Regions from separate parts of the Lysinibacillus sp. GbtcB16 genome, predicted to be linked through region 1. Evidence: predicted binding sites of a transcription regulator. Region 1 holds the regulator's gene; the other holds the start of a gene.
The links. The regulator CtsR, encoded in region 1, represses protease genes until heat stress. The targets are predictions, from matches to a motif close to ATGGTCAATAAAGGTCAAACA.

Region 1 (7,798 bases):
AAAAATTAACGACAGAATCATTTGTAACCATGGTTGCAGTAAATGAAGAAGGAAAACCGGTACCGGTACCTGCCATTTATCCTGAAACAGATGAGGAAAAACGTTTATTTGAAACAGGGCCTGCAAGACGAGAGCATCGTAAACAAAAGCGTGCATTGCCACATTAAGGTTAAAGGGAGCTTCACCTAAAGCGGTGGGGCTCCCTTTGTTATATTACATATTCAATTCATTAACTACATTAATAAGTGAATCAGAAGAAGAGGAAACAAGTGTAGCTCCTTGTGATAGCTCGGTAATTAAATTAGAAATGGCTGAAATGTCTCTAGATGTATGAACATACTGTTGTTGAATGCCAGATACGGCATCAGCTATATCATTAAATGATTTAGATAAGTTTTCTTGCGTATTAACGCTATGTTGAATTTTTTGATCAACATTAATAACTGAATTTGCCATTGTTGTAATATTACTTTCAGTTTCTTTAATGAGATGTGACACATTTTGCACGGCATTTTTCGTTTCTTCAGCAAGCTTTCGTACTTCCTCTGCTACTACGGCGAAGCCTTTGCCATGTTCCCCTGCTCGAGCTGCCTCAATAGACGCATTTAAAGCTAATAAATTTGTTTGATCCGCAATGCCCGTGACAAGTCCTACAATCTCAGAAATTTTTTGAGAGGAGGTACGTAACTGATTCATAGTTACCTCAAGGCTGTTGACACTTTGTAAAATAACTTGGATTAAATCATTTTGCTCTTTCAGCTGATGTTGCCCACGTCTTGATTTCTCCTGTGTATCTGCAACGAAGCTTAATCCCTGTTTGGTTGCCTCTGCAATATCATCCGTTTGCGAGGAAATGACTAACAACGATGCAGCTGTCTCTTCACTAATGGCATTAAGCTCCTCAGCTGTACTTTGAATTGTCGTAACAAGGGCGTTTTTCGTTTGATCAGCGGCTGTTCGAATACGATCTTCCTCTTTTTCGTATGCCTCGATCACAAGCTGTTGCTCAAAATTAATGATTTTGCAAAATGCGTTAATTGCACGAATGGCATCATTCTTTGAGATATCCACTTCATTCACAAAATTTGTGAACGTAGAAGTAAGGGATTGGAAGGATGCTATATACCATTTTGATTGTAAGCCAATTCGAACATGAGTTTCAGCAATGGCTTTTCTTTCAGCGATATAGGCGTCATTAATATGACTTTCAAAAATATCGCTTAAATGCTTATGTAACGTAACTTTTAAACGATCTATATGCGAGGTTCTATTAATAATGTCTACTAAATCTTGGCTCAAGCTAATGGCTGCATAAAATTGCTCCACCATTGCAGGAATTAGATCCTTAGCTAACGGTTGTAGTTGCTTAATAATGGCTAAATCCTCAATTGTTAAATTTAAAAGCTGTAATTGCTTTTGAAGGTTTGGATGACTTAAAACATCTAATTGTACATGGCCCTTAAAATTTTCAGGTGTTAATGTAATTGAGTAGCTGGAACTGCTGTTTTTTGAAAACCAACTCATTATTGTTTGCTCCATTCTTAATATCCATAATAATTGTGAGTAAAATGCACTTCTGAATTTGTTAGGTCTGTAAATTTGATAAATAATTGGTATTAAATCTATTTTACTATTATTTGCTGAATATTTGGTTAAAAATTTGGTTATTTCTTTATTTTTTTACTTTATTGGCAGTCCGACTAGTGAGGCGAAGTAAATTTGAATTTAAATTGGGAAACCTGTAAAATACGAACTGTTTAAGGAGAGAAAAATTGAACGTGAAAGATTATAGGAGGAGGTATTATATGGAGAAAAAACGCTTTAAATTCGTTATTCCAGTCATGGTCATTGTTGCAATAGGTTCCGTTTACATGCTACGAAACTACTATGCGGAAGTACCACATATTGAACAGCTATTAATTACAATTTGCGCCGCTCTAGGGTCAGGGGTTTTAGCATACTTTTTATTCCCACAGCAGGGTGACAATAAAATTGACGATCGAGGTCCTTACTAATAGTGATAAATGAAGCTGCTCGTTTGATTGTTAAACGAGCAGCTTTTTGTGGGAATTAAGGCTTAAATAATTTAAACCAGCCTTTATGTTTAAAGATAGTAAGCATAGCGATTACAACAATAATCATAATACCGAGGACAATAAAATAGCTGTATTGTCCATGTAGCTCAGGCATATTATCAAAGTTCATCCCATAAACACCTGCAATAAAGGTTAGTGGAATGAAGATCGTTGAGACGATTGTTAGAGTCATCATTATGCCGTTCATGCGGCTTGAGCTCATAGCCATATAACTATCTCGCATATCTGCTGTCAGCTCTCGATTGGATTCAACCATTTCTGTCAGTTTTAAAAGATGGTCGTATATATCTCCAAAATAAGCTCTTTCAGATTTGTTCAATGAAAAGCGGTAAGAATTAAGTACTCGATATAAAAGGTCTCGCATCGGTAAAATGGCACGCCGCAAATCGAGCAAATCACTACGAAACTCGAAGACAATCTTCATGGCATTTACATTGCTTTGGTATGTAAGCTCGCCTTCAAGTGCATTTAAATGATCTTCAATTTTATAAACAAGTGGAAAATAACTATCAACGATTTTATCAATGGTTTGATACGTTAAGTAGACTGTGCCACGTTCCCAGTTTTTTGGCTGGCTTTCTAACGTCTTTTGTACCTTTTCAATTTCGGGAACGGGGTTCTTATGGAATGTCACAATATACTTATTCGAGGCAAAAATATTAACCTCTTCTGCAGCTAAGGTCAGCTCGTTTAATCGATGAATGACGAAAAAATGGAAATCGTCATAAAAATCGAGTTTAGGTCGTTGTAATCGCATTAAGCAATCTTCAATAGCTAGTGGGTGAAAATGAAAAAATGAATCTAGCAAAGATTCTTCCTCTGCAGTAGGGCAATTAAAATCGACCCAGTACCATTCGAATTCTTGTTGATGTATCGATTCCAAAGGGAAATCTTTTAGTAATTGTTGTTTTTTTGTAATGCCAATGGTGCTTATCACAGCTTTCACCTCAAAGTATTTACTACAAAATAAATTTAATCTTCTTCTTTAAAGCATACCCATCCACCAAACAAAGTAGTGGCAAAAAATCGAGCAGGTTTTATAAAACCTACTTCTTGTAATAAAGTTAAAATCGCTTCCTCGGGCATAAATGACAGGGCCCGGATGGATTTTTCCATTTCTGCAACATCAGCTACGGAAAGCTTTGTATGTTGGAGCCAATAGGAACGCCATAAATCGAATTGCAGTTCCGTTTCAATAGTACCAGGTTGACCGTATTTCGAAACTAGGACAAACGGTGCGCCAGGTTGTAAATGGTTCCAAATTTCTTTCAAGGTCGATAGCTTATCTTCATAGCTTTGAATAAAATGAAGGACGAGTACACAACTAGCTGCATCATATTTTATAGCAGGTAGATGGGTATCCAGCAATGTTCCTTGATAGAACGACAGATCATTCGGTAAAGATTGGAGACGCTCCTTTGCTATTTCGAGCATGGATTCTGACGGATCAATACCAGTAAATGACCAATGTGGTCTTCCATCTGCTAGCTGCAATATTTCATTGCCACTACCTGCACCAACAACCAATATATCCGCATGCTCATGTAATGTGGAACGATAAAAAGTTTGTATTAAACGAAGCATTGCATCATAGCTTGGTAGAGTACGGCGAATCCCCTTTTCATATTCATTTGCTAATATGTGGTTGAATTCCATTTCTCATCACGACCTTTCAAAATTTTTTTAAAAAACTCACTTTAAACTGAAACTATTACGGGTATAGTTCCGTAAATAGTAGTACATAAAACGATAGATAACGTATAAAGAAAGGGTTGATATATATGGAGAGTAAATGGTCTAAAGTAATCATACACGCAAGTTCGTTTTTTGCGCCATGGTTAGTTCCCATTATCTTCTTTTTAATTAGTTCGGATGAGGAAGTGAAGGCAATTTCTATTCAAGCTATTCTTTTCCAACTTGTCATGGCAATTTTACTTGCTGTTTCTGGATTCTTAAGCATTTTCATTATTGGCATTCCATTTTTAATTGTTTTTGGGATTATGCTATTTGTAGTACCAATTATAGGTATTGTCAAAGCATTAACTGACGAGCCTTGGCGTTATCCGATTGTAGGTCGTTGGGTATAATTTTTATAGACGCAAGTATATGCTAGTTGCATATGCTTGCGTTTTTTCTATGGATAAAAAGGGTACATTAGGTGTAGGAAGCAAAATGATATGCTTGATAACCACTAATTAGTGCTATTTTCTACGCTTGAATATCGTTTTTTAGCCTTTTCATTTTTCTCTAGGCGAAATCATTGCAATTATTTTCAAGCGTTTTGTATAATATACTCAAAGAAAGTCAAAGATAGTCAAAGTCAGTGAAGCAAGCGAGGTGTATTCCTAAAATGCGTAATATATCAGACATCATAGAAGGTTACTTAAAGCAAGTACTTGAATTAGGTGGAGAAGGACATATTGAAATAAAACGTAGTGAAATTGCAGACAAATTTCAATGTGTACCATCACAAATAAATTATGTCATTAATACAAGATTTACCGCCGAGCGAGGTTACCTTGTGGAGAGCAAGCGAGGTGGTGGTGGATACATTCGAATTTTACGTGTCCGCGCGAATTCACAGATTGATCTAATCGACGATGTTCTCCGGCATATTGAAGGTGGAGCATCGCAAACAATGGCAGAAGATTTAGTATATCGACTTATCGATGAGCAGGTAATTTCAAAGCGAGAAGCGAAATTAATGTTAGCAGCAATTGATCGCTCAACAATCGATTTACATCTCCCTCTAAGAGATATAATTCGTGCAAAAATATTGCGGGCGATGCTGACAACTATAAAATACGAGCAACAGAAATAGTGAGGTGATGGAAATGATATGTGAACATTGTAAACAACGTAATGCGACAGTTACTGTAACACAAGTTCAAAATGGGCAAAAGGTGGAGCACCATTATTGTGACGTCTGCGCCTCACAATTCCATCCATTTCATGCAGAGTTTAAACAAGAGCCAGTTTCCATACAACAGTTATTATCAAACTGGTTTGGCTCACCTACATGGCAAAAGGTAGGAGAAAAACAACAAACACAGCCACAACAGCAAACATGCCCACAATGTGAATTTACGTATAAGCAATTTTTAAAAGAAGGTAAGTTTGGTTGCCCAAGCTGTTATGACACTTTTAGTGAGCATTTACCTAAGCTCTTTAACCGCATACAGGCGGGCCCCCAACATATTGGGAAAATGCCAGGTGCCCATAGCAATGTGTATGTCATTAAAAAGCAAATAGAGGATATCCGTAAACGCATGAAGTTCGCTGTAGATGAAGAGCAATTCGAAGAGGCAGCAAAGCTTCGAGATGAAGTCAAAGAGCTTGAGAAGCAGCTACAATTTGAAGGTGGTGATGTGTCTTGATGATTGAATCGTTTTTAGAGCGTGCGACACCTACTTGGATGCGTATTGAAGACGACTATTCTGATATTGTCATTAGTACACGAATTCGCCTTGCTCGAAATTTAGATGGCTATCGTTTTCCACTATCGTTTTCAGAGAACGAGGCTTTACAGGTGGAACAGGCAGTTACACATGCAGTAAGCGATAGTCCAACCCTTCAAAATGATTATGCATATTTTGCTATCAATGATCTAACACCTTTACAACGTCAAATTCTTGTAGAAAAGCATTTGATTAGTCCGCAGCTGGCCAAAAAAGAACAGGTGGGCTCCGTGCTTCTGTCACAAGATGAATCCGTGAGTATTATGGTGAATGAAGAGGATCATTTACGCATTCAATGTATGACAGCGAGTTTCCAGCTTCAAAATGCCTATGAACAAGCGAATAAGATTGACCGTATTCTAGAGAAGGTCTTACCTTATGCTTTTCGAGATACGTTTGGCTATTTAACAAGCTGTCCTACAAATATTGGTACTGGGCTACGAGCATCTGTGATGATGCATTTACCTGCTCTTACGTTAACGGGACAGATGAATCAAATTATAAATGCGATGACACGCTTAGGTATGACCGTAAGAGGTATATATGGTGAAGGAAGCGAAAATTTAGGAAATGTTTATCAAGTGTCCAACCAAATTACTCTTGGAAAGACAGAGGAAGATATTTTAGCAGATATACAAAGTGTTGCTGAAAAAATTATACAAAAAGAACGGCATGCAAGAGGTAGATTGATGGAAAAAGCCGAGCTGGCTTTAGAAGATCGAGTTTATCGAGCTTTAGGTACCCTTACGTATGCAAGAATTTTAACGAGTGAGGAAGCGGCTACCTGTCTTTCGAATGTTCGTTTAGGAGTCGACCTACAGTTGATTGACGGTATACTCGCAACAACTTTAAATGAGTGTGTCGTCAGTATGCAACCAGGTTTTTTACAGCATTATGCAGGTGAGGCATTACCGCCTGCTGAACGTGATCGTGTACGAGCTGAAATGCTTCGTGAGGCATTATTTCAAACACACACGAATAAGCCTAATAATGGGGAAAAAGGAGAGGATTTATATGATGTTTAATCGTTTTACACAACGCGCGCAAAAAGTATTACAGCTTGCTCAGGAAGAGGCTATTCGTTGGAAGCACGAATCCATAGGAACAGAGCACATTTTATTAGGGCTTATACGTGAAGGCGGCGGTATTGCTGCAAAAGCGTTAGAAGCTATTGATATTAGTCCTCAAATGATTGAAGCTGGTATTGAAGAATTAGTCGGTAAAGGGAAAGAAGATGTTGGTCCAATAGTTCACTATACGCCTCGAGCGAAAAAAGTAATTGAACTATCGGTGGACGAATCACGTAAATTAGGTCATTCGTATATCGGTACAGAACATTTACTATTAGCACTTATCCGTGAAGGTGAGGGTGTAGCAGCTCGCGTCTTAAATAATGCAGGTGTAGGCTTAAATAAAGCTCGTCAGCAAGTTTTATTATTATTAGGAAATAATGATAACGCGCAGTCTGGTCAACAAGCGGCACAAGCGGCGAATACCCCAACATTAGATAGTTTAGCCCGTGATTTAACGCAAATTGCCCGTGAAGGTACGTTAGATCCTGTTATTGGTCGAAGCAAGGAAATTACACGTGTTATCGAAGTGTTATCGCGTCGTACAAAAAATAACCCTGTCCTAATTGGTGAGCCAGGTGTTGGTAAAACAGCTATTGCTGAAGGGTTAGCACAGCAAATTATTAATAATGAAGTACCAGAAATTCTTCGCGACAAACGAGTGATGACGCTTGATATGGGAACTGTCGTTGCAGGTACAAAATATCGTGGTGAATTTGAGGACCGTTTGAAAAAAGTAATGGATGAAATTCGACAAGCCGGCAATATCATTTTATTTATTGATGAATTGCATACTTTAATCGGTGCAGGTGGTGCAGAAGGTGCGATTGACGCATCTAATATTTTAAAACCGTCTTTAGCACGAGGGGAGCTTCAATGTATCGGTGCGACAACGCTTGATGAATATCGTAAATATATTGAAAAAGATGCAGCATTAGAGCGTCGTTTCCAACCGATCCAAGTGGATGAACCAACGGTGGAAGAAGCTATTCTCATTATTCAAGGTTTACGTGACCGCTATGAAGCACATCACCGAGTGAAAATTACAGATGAAGCAATTGAAGCAGCGGCAAAAATGGGTGATCGATATATTTCAGACCGCTTCTTACCGGATAAAGCAATCGACCTTATCGATGAAGCGGGTTCAAAGGTTCGCTTACGTTCATTCGCAGTG
Region 2 (7,798 bases), on a different contig from region 1:
GTGAATTAGATAAAACTGTACCTTTCCATGAAACCTATAAATTTTATGAAACATTACGGGAATACTATCAAGCAAACCCTGAAAATTTAACATTCATGGTGAATAAAAAGGCTGGACATACTGTACCACGTGACGGAATGTTAGCAGCGACAGATTGGCTTGCAGAGCATTTGGCATAATATGATGCATCTGCTATGATAAGGTTAACACTATGATGGAAGGAGAAATGGGAATGGATCAAGATATGAAAGATAGCATGTTAGGTGCATTAGAAAACGTAATTGACCCTGAGCTTGGAATTGATATCGTCAACTTAGGTTTAGTATATGATGTAGAATTAGATGATGAAGGTGTAGCGACGGTTACAATGACGCTAACATCGATGGGGTGTCCACTTGGCCCAGTAATTGTGGATCAAGTGAATACAGCATTAAATGAACTTCCGGAAGTGAAAAGTACAAATGTAAACATTGTATGGAATCCACCTTGGTCAAAAGATAAAATGTCACGCTATGCAAAAATGGCATTGGGTGTACGCTAATAGTGGCTATTAAAAATCCCTGCTTATAAGAAATAAGCAGGGATTTAGCATGTAACGAATTAATCGATACGGCATACTTGTAATGGACAATTTTCGCAGGCAATCTCATTTTTTAAAAATTGTAAATCATGAATAGTAATAAAGCCTTTGTCAAAAGTCAAAATGTCATGTTTTTTTAAATCATTCAACATACGATTGATCATTTCACGACTAGTCGCACACAAATTTGCAATTTCCGTATTTGTTAGTTGAAACTCAATAAAAATGGAACCATCCTCTAAAGGTTTACCATACGTATTAGATAGACGAATGAGTGTTGAAAACAAGGCACCCTTTTTACCATTTAACACTAAATCACGCAAACGACTCTGATGTTTTAAATTTTCTGTCTGAAGCCACTTCATGTATTCCACCATGATTGTAGGCTGTTCTTCCAGTAAATGTTCTAATGACTTTCGACTTAAAACATATAGCGTAGCAGATTCTAAAACTTTTGCAGTCATGGAGTTATAGACAAGGTTACAAAATAATGAACCCTCTCCAATGATACTATCAGGACCACATATACGAATCGTCAATTCCTTACCTGCCTCAGTTTCTTGACTAATCGATATAACACCTGACTTAATATAGTATATTTCCTTTGACCGTTCACCCTCTAGAAAAATTTTATTCCCTTTATTTACTTTAATAAAAACACCATGCTTTTGAAAAAGGTCCATAATTTTTTCAAACATATTATCCATTGAAACCATATCTCCAACACATCGCTTTCTTTTTGTAATAAATGGCGATTATTACAAAAGGACAGTGGATTTTTCGATACTAAAACATAGAAACATACTATTATTATAACGTAAATTTTCATGAATAAGTGTAAAAATTTAGTGCTATTTCTTTGCGAAGAACTGTCGAGTGATGTAAAATAAAGTTAGTCAAAGAAGGTCAAACTTTTAAAAAGAACCAGAATGGGTATAAAAATTATGCGAAATATTAAAGTAAAGGAGTGCTAGTTATGCAATTTCAACAAACAGATAATCAAAAGCCATTAGAGCAATTTGGACGTAATTTAATAGAAGAAGTTAAAAATGGCAAAATGGATCCTGTCATTGGGCGCGATGAGGAAATTCGAAATGTCATTCGCATCTTAACGCGTAAAACAAAAAATAATCCTGTATTAATTGGTGAGCCAGGAGTTGGTAAAACAGCGATTGTAGAAGGTTTAGCTCAACGTATTGTGAAGGGTGATGTACCAGAGGGCTTGAAAGAGTGCGTGCTATACGAGCTGGATATGAGTGCCTTAATTGCAGGTGCAAGCTACCGTGGCCAATTTGAAGAGCGTTTAAAAGGCGTGTTAAAAGAAGTGAAAGATTCAGAAGGTCAAATCATTTTATTTATTGATGAAATTCATACAATTGTAGGCGCAGGCAAAACGGATGGCGCTATGGATGCAGGAAATATGTTAAAACCCATGCTAGCTCGTGGTGAATTACATTGTATCGGTGCTACTACATTAGATGAATATCGTATGTATATTGAAAAAGATCCTGCCTTAGAACGCCGATTCCAGCAAGTTCTTGTACGTGAGCCTTCTATTGAGGATACTGTGTCTATTTTAAGAGGCTTAAAAGAGCGCTTTGAATTACATCATGCAGTACGTATTCATGACCGTGCGATTGTGGCCGCAGCAGAACTCTCCAATCGTTATATTACAGAGCGATTTTTACCAGATAAGGCGATTGATTTAATCGATGAGGCATGTGCAATGATTCGAACAGAAATTGATTCAATGCCACAGGAACTTGATGCCGTGACTCGTCGTATTATGCAGTTAGAAATTGAAGAACAAGCGTTGCGTAAGGAAAAGGACGAAGCAAGTAAAAAGCGTCTGGAGCAATTACGAGAGGAATTGGCAAAGTTAAAAGAGTCCTCTGAAGGAATGCGGCAACAATGGGAGGCAGAAAAGGAAAAGCTACATGATATTCAGAAAAAACGCGAGACATTAGATAAGTACCGTCGTGATTTAGATGAAGCGGAAAGTAAGTATGATTTAAATAAAGCTGCAGAATTACGTCATGGTAAAATTCCAACACTTGAAAAAGACATTCAGGTGCTCGAAAAAGAATTAGAAAGCGGCGCAGAGTCCCGTATTTTACGTGAAGAAGTGACAGCTGAAGAAATCGCAGCAATTGTTTCTCGCTGGACAGGTATTCCTGTGACAAAATTAGTGGAAGGCGAGCGCGAAAAACTATTACGTTTAAAAGATACATTACATGAACGCGTAGTTGGCCAAGATACAGCTGTTCAATTAGTAACAGAGGCTGTATGGCGTGCTCGTGCAGGTATTAAAGATCCGCATCGTCCAATTGGTAGCTTTTTATTCTTAGGTCCGACAGGTGTTGGTAAAACAGAGCTTGCTAAGGCACTAGCTGCTCAATTATTTGATTCAGAAGATCATTTTATTCGAATTGATATGAGCGAATATATGGAGAAGCATAGTGTGTCTCGCTTAGTTGGTGCTCCTCCAGGGTACATTGGCTATGAGGAAGGCGGTCAATTAACGGAAGCTGTCCGTCGTAACCCTTATTCTGTAGTGTTATTAGATGAAATTGAAAAAGCACACCCAGATGTGGCTAATATTTTATTGCAAATTTTAGATGACGGAAGAATTACAGATAGTCAAGGACGTATGGTCAATTTTACAAATACCGTAGTAATTTTAACGTCGAATATCGGCTCTAGTTATTTAATGGAGGCAAAAGATGACGATCCAACCGTTGAAGACTTGGTTATGACTGCTCTCAGACAGCATTTCAAACCAGAGTTATTAAACCGTATGGATGATATTATCTTTTTCCATGCCTTATCAAATAAACACTTTACAGCAATTGCTTGGAAGTATGTAGAGCAGTTAATTAACCGTGTGGCTGAACAGGAAATTACATTAGCTGTCGACCAAGAAGTTATTGATTGGGTTGTTCTACAAGGAGCAGATGCTCAATTTGGGGCAAGACCACTAAAGCGCTTTGTACAACGCCATATCGAAACGGCAGTGGCTAAGGAACTGCTACGAGGCGAGGTATTGCCTGGAGAAACATTGCATGTAAAAATGCATGATGGCCATTGTATAGTGGAAAAATAACAGAAAAAACCTGTTTCGCATAATGCGGAACAGGTTTTTTCTAGCTGAATTAATGATGGTCTGCAGCTTCTGGTGTAGGATCGTTTGGAATGATTGCTCCAATAATAAAAATTAAGATGGAGAATACAACTGAAACGATTGCCCCTGTCTTAAAATCAAATGGTGCACCAAGTACAGAGCTGACTACATAGTTTAACATTGAAACTAGTAGGAATGACCATACGAACGTTACGATATATTGCATTAATTTCACCTCAACCGAACTTTTTTCATCATAAGTTTTTACTCATATTCATTATCATATCATAACATAAATCGAAAAAAAATGAATCTTTTATGTGAAACATGGCGAATTTGTCACAACAAATACAAGGTTTTGCATTTTATAATTCTCAGGTATTTTTTGCGGCATTCAATTTGCCAAAGTATGCAAACCTGAAAAAGGGAATTTGGAAACTCTATAGACTTCAAGCTATACGTAGTATAAGGCTAAGCTTACTTTCAATAACAAAGAAACGACTCGTTCAATACACAATAATTTTAAATCATCTTGCGTCATTCCTTTACTATGCGTTATAATTATGACCAGTTACTAATAATTGATAGTAAGAAAGCTGAGGGGTTGCTATATGAACGCTGGTATTTTAGGAATAGGCAAATATGTTCCTGAGAAAGTCGTGACAAATTTTGATTTAGAAAAAATAATGGATACTTCGGATGAGTGGATTCGTACGCGAACAGGCATTGAAGAACGTCATTTTGCGGCAGATGATCAGGAAACTTCAGATTTAGCAGTAGCCGCTGCTAAAGAAGCTATTGCAAAAGCGGGTATTACGCCTGAGGAGATTGGGTTAATACTTGTAGCAACTGTCACACAGGATCAAACTTTCCCAAGTGTAGCATGTATGGTTCAGGAACAACTCGGAGCAGTAAATGCTGCGGCGATGGATCAAGCAGCCGCATGTGCAGGATTTATATATAGTTTAGTGACAGCTAAACATTTTGTAGAGGCAAACACTTATAAATATGTCTTAGTAGTAGGTGTTGAAAAGCTGTCAAAAGTCATTGATTGGAACGATCGAAATACAGCAGTATTATTCGGTGATGGCGCGAGCGCAGCAGTTGTAGGGCCAGTATCTGAAGGCAGAGGTATTTTATCATTTGAGCTTGGTGCAGATGGCACAGGCGGTAAAAATCTTTATTTAACAAAACAAGATACAATTGCCATGAATGGTCGTGAAGTATTTAAATTTGCTGTACGTCAGATGGGTGAATCGGCTGTCAGTGTGTTAGATAAAGCAGGATTAACAAAAGAAGACGTAGATTTTTTAGTGCCGCATCAGGCGAATATACGTATTATGGAATCTGCTCGTGAGCGATTAGAGCTACCACCAGAAAAAATGTCAAAAACGATTCATAAATATGGGAATACTTCTGCAGCATCGATTGGTATTTCCTTGGTAGATGAGCTTGAAGCAGGTAAAATTAAAGAGGATGATTTATTAGTCCTTGTTGGTTTTGGTGGCGGCTTAACATGGGGTGCCGTAGCCATGAGATGGGGAAAATAAGTAGGAAAAATGCTTGAGGGGAGTAAGACAATGAGTAAAAGACGAGTAGTAATTACAGGAATTGGCGCAGTTACACCACTAGGAAATAGCATCGAAGAAACATGGGCGAACATTAAAGCTGGTAAATCTGGCATTGGTGAGCTAACACGTTTAAATAAAGAGCTTTTTGCAGCCAAAATTGCAGCAGAAGTGAAAGATTTTGATATTGAAAAATATATTGATCGTAAAGAAGCTCGAAAGATGGACCGCTTTACACATTATGCATTAGCTGCTTCAATCATGGCTATGGAAGATGCACAGCTAACAATTGATGAGGAGTTAGCTCCACGTGCGGGTGTTTGGATTGGTTCGGGTATTGGTGGAATGGAAACCTATGAGCAACAGTTTTTAACATTCCAAGAGCGCGGGGCAAGACGAGTTAGCCCATTCTTCATTCCAATGATGATTCCAGATATGGCTTCAGGTCAAGTGTCGATTCATTTAGGTGCAAAGGGAATTAACTCTTGCTCAGTAACAGCATGTGCTTCTGGAACAAACTCAATTGGAGATGCTTTTAAAGTTATTGAACGTGGGGATGCAGATGTTATGATTTCAGGTGGTGCGGAATCACCAATCGTAACAATGGCTGTCGCAGGTTTCTGTGCCAATACTGCATTATCTTTAAATCAAAATCCAAGGGAAGCATGCCGTCCATTTGATAAAAATCGTGATGGATTTATTATTGGTGAAGGTGCAGGTATTGTCATCTTAGAAGAATACGAACATGCAAAAGCTCGTGGCGCTAAAATCTATGCGGAAGTATTAGGTTATGGTGCAACAGGTGATGCTCATCATATTACTGCTCCAGCTCCAGAGGGTGAAGGTGCCGCACGTGCAATGATGCAAGCATTGACAGATGCTGGTGTAGAGGCATCTCAAGTTGATTATATCAATGCACATGGTACTAGTACGCCATATAATGACTTATTTGAAACACAAGCTGTTAAAACTGCTTTCGGTGACCATGCTTATAACCTAGCTATGAGTTCTACAAAATCTATGACAGGACACTTATTAGGGGCAGCAGGGGGCGTAGAAGCTATTTTTACCGCTCTTGCACTTAAAGAAGGTATATTACCACCAACAATTAATTTAACAGATCCAGATCCTGATTGTGATTTAGATTATGTTCCAAATGAAGCGAGAGAAGCAAATATTCAATATGCAATGAGTAATTCTCTTGGTTTTGGTGGTCATAATGCAAGTCTTCTATTTAAAAAATATGAAGCATAAATAGTACATCTAAACTCAAAAAACGTCAGCCAAATTTAATTGGTTGACGTCTTTTTTTATAGTTTTGTGAATAAATGATAAGTAAGAAGAAATAGAAAGGATGCCGTTACATTGTTCCGTCTCTTTTTATTTTTAGTAAGCTATGGTCTCATGATCCTCTCAATAGGGAATCTTATATTGTATTTAAATTACCGTACGCTAGGGTACTCTTGGAAAGTTGTGTTCAAATTTATTTTTCAAACTACGGAATTTTATATGGCGGTTGGTGCTTGTATCATCATATGTGCTGTCGTTCTTGATATAGGCTTTGATCGAACGTCAGATAAGCTATAAATGAAATGATTAGCGGCGTGCACGCCCAAGGCCCATTGCCTCTTCCATACGTTTTAATGTGGCACTGGCAATTGCATTTGCTTTTTCAGCACCTTCATCAAGGATGACGTCTAATTCAGAGGATTCTACTAAATGATAGAATTTTTCTTGAATTGGCGTCAGGTGATCGATTACAGCAGTAGCTACACCTTGCTTGAAGCCACCATAGCCAATGCCTTCATATTTTTTAACGAGATCATCAATAGAAATACCTGAAATAGCCGATTCAATCGTCAATAAATTTGAAACACCTGGTTTATTTTCTACATCAAATGCTACGATACCATCAGAATCAGTAACAGCTGATTTAATTTTTTTCTCAATGTCTTTTGCTGTGTCTAGCAATCTGATTGTCGCCTTTGTATTGGGATCAGATTTGCTCATTTTTTTTGTTGGCTCTTGTAGAGATTTAATGCGAGCACCAGCTTTTGGTAATTGAATCTCTGGAATTGTTAAAACGTCACCATAACGTTTATTAAAGCGTTCTGCTAGATCACGTGTTAACTCGATATGTTGTTTCTGATCATCGCCCACTGGGACAATATTTGTGTTATAAAGTAGAATGTCTGCAGCCATCAATGGTGGGTATGTTAAAAGAGCAGCAGAGACACTCTCTTTACCATTAGATTTATCTTTAAATTGTGTCATACGTTCAAGTTCACCGATAGATGCAACACACTGTAACATCCATCCTGCCTGAGCATGTGCTGGCACCTCTGATTGAATAAATAATGTAGACTTTTTAGGATCGATGCCAGTTGCAATATAAGTAGCAGCAAGCTTACGAATACTTTCTCGTAATTCCTTTGGATCTTGAGCGACTGTAATAGCGTGTTGATCGACGATGCAATAGATTGCATCTCCTTCATCTTGAAGGGCAGGGAATTGCTTGAAGGCTCCTAA

Region 2: the regulator CtsR is predicted to act here: its motif matches at 1,473-1,493, upstream of KVT27_RS00685 (ATP-dependent Clp protease ATP-binding subunit).

What each region holds. Positions count from the first base shown of each region.
Region 1 is NZ_JAGXJV010000004.1:61,867-69,664, reverse strand. Features, by position in the region: gene KVT27_RS16500 (acyl-CoA thioesterase) at 1-167, shown strand, start outside; gene KVT27_RS27540 (methyl-accepting chemotaxis protein) at 214-996, opposite strand; partial or broken gene KVT27_RS27535 (protoglobin family protein) at 979-1,524, opposite strand; gene KVT27_RS16490 (hypothetical protein) at 1,806-2,015, shown strand; gene corA (magnesium/cobalt transporter CorA) at 2,071-3,033, opposite strand; gene KVT27_RS16480 (class I SAM-dependent methyltransferase) at 3,069-3,752, opposite strand; gene KVT27_RS16475 (DUF4870 domain-containing protein) at 3,878-4,183, shown strand; gene KVT27_RS16470 (CtsR family transcriptional regulator) at 4,447-4,917, shown strand; gene KVT27_RS16465 (UvrB/UvrC motif-containing protein) at 4,931-5,473, shown strand; gene mcsB (protein-arginine kinase McsB) at 5,470-6,579, shown strand; gene KVT27_RS16455 (ATP-dependent Clp protease ATP-binding subunit) at 6,569-7,798, shown strand, end outside.
Region 2 is NZ_JAGXJV010000001.1:126,863-134,660, forward strand. Features, by position in the region: gene KVT27_RS00670 (prolyl oligopeptidase family serine peptidase) at 1-179, shown strand, start outside; gene KVT27_RS00675 (metal-sulfur cluster assembly factor) at 233-541, shown strand; gene KVT27_RS00680 (Crp/Fnr family transcriptional regulator) at 601-1,287, opposite strand; gene KVT27_RS00685 (ATP-dependent Clp protease ATP-binding subunit) at 1,557-3,683, shown strand; gene KVT27_RS00690 (YjzD family protein) at 3,733-3,927, opposite strand; gene KVT27_RS00695 (beta-ketoacyl-ACP synthase III) at 4,313-5,251, shown strand; gene fabF (beta-ketoacyl-ACP synthase II) at 5,282-6,523, shown strand; gene KVT27_RS27480 (YuzI family membrane protein) at 6,635-6,856, shown strand; gene trpS (tryptophan--tRNA ligase) at 6,866-7,798, opposite strand, start outside.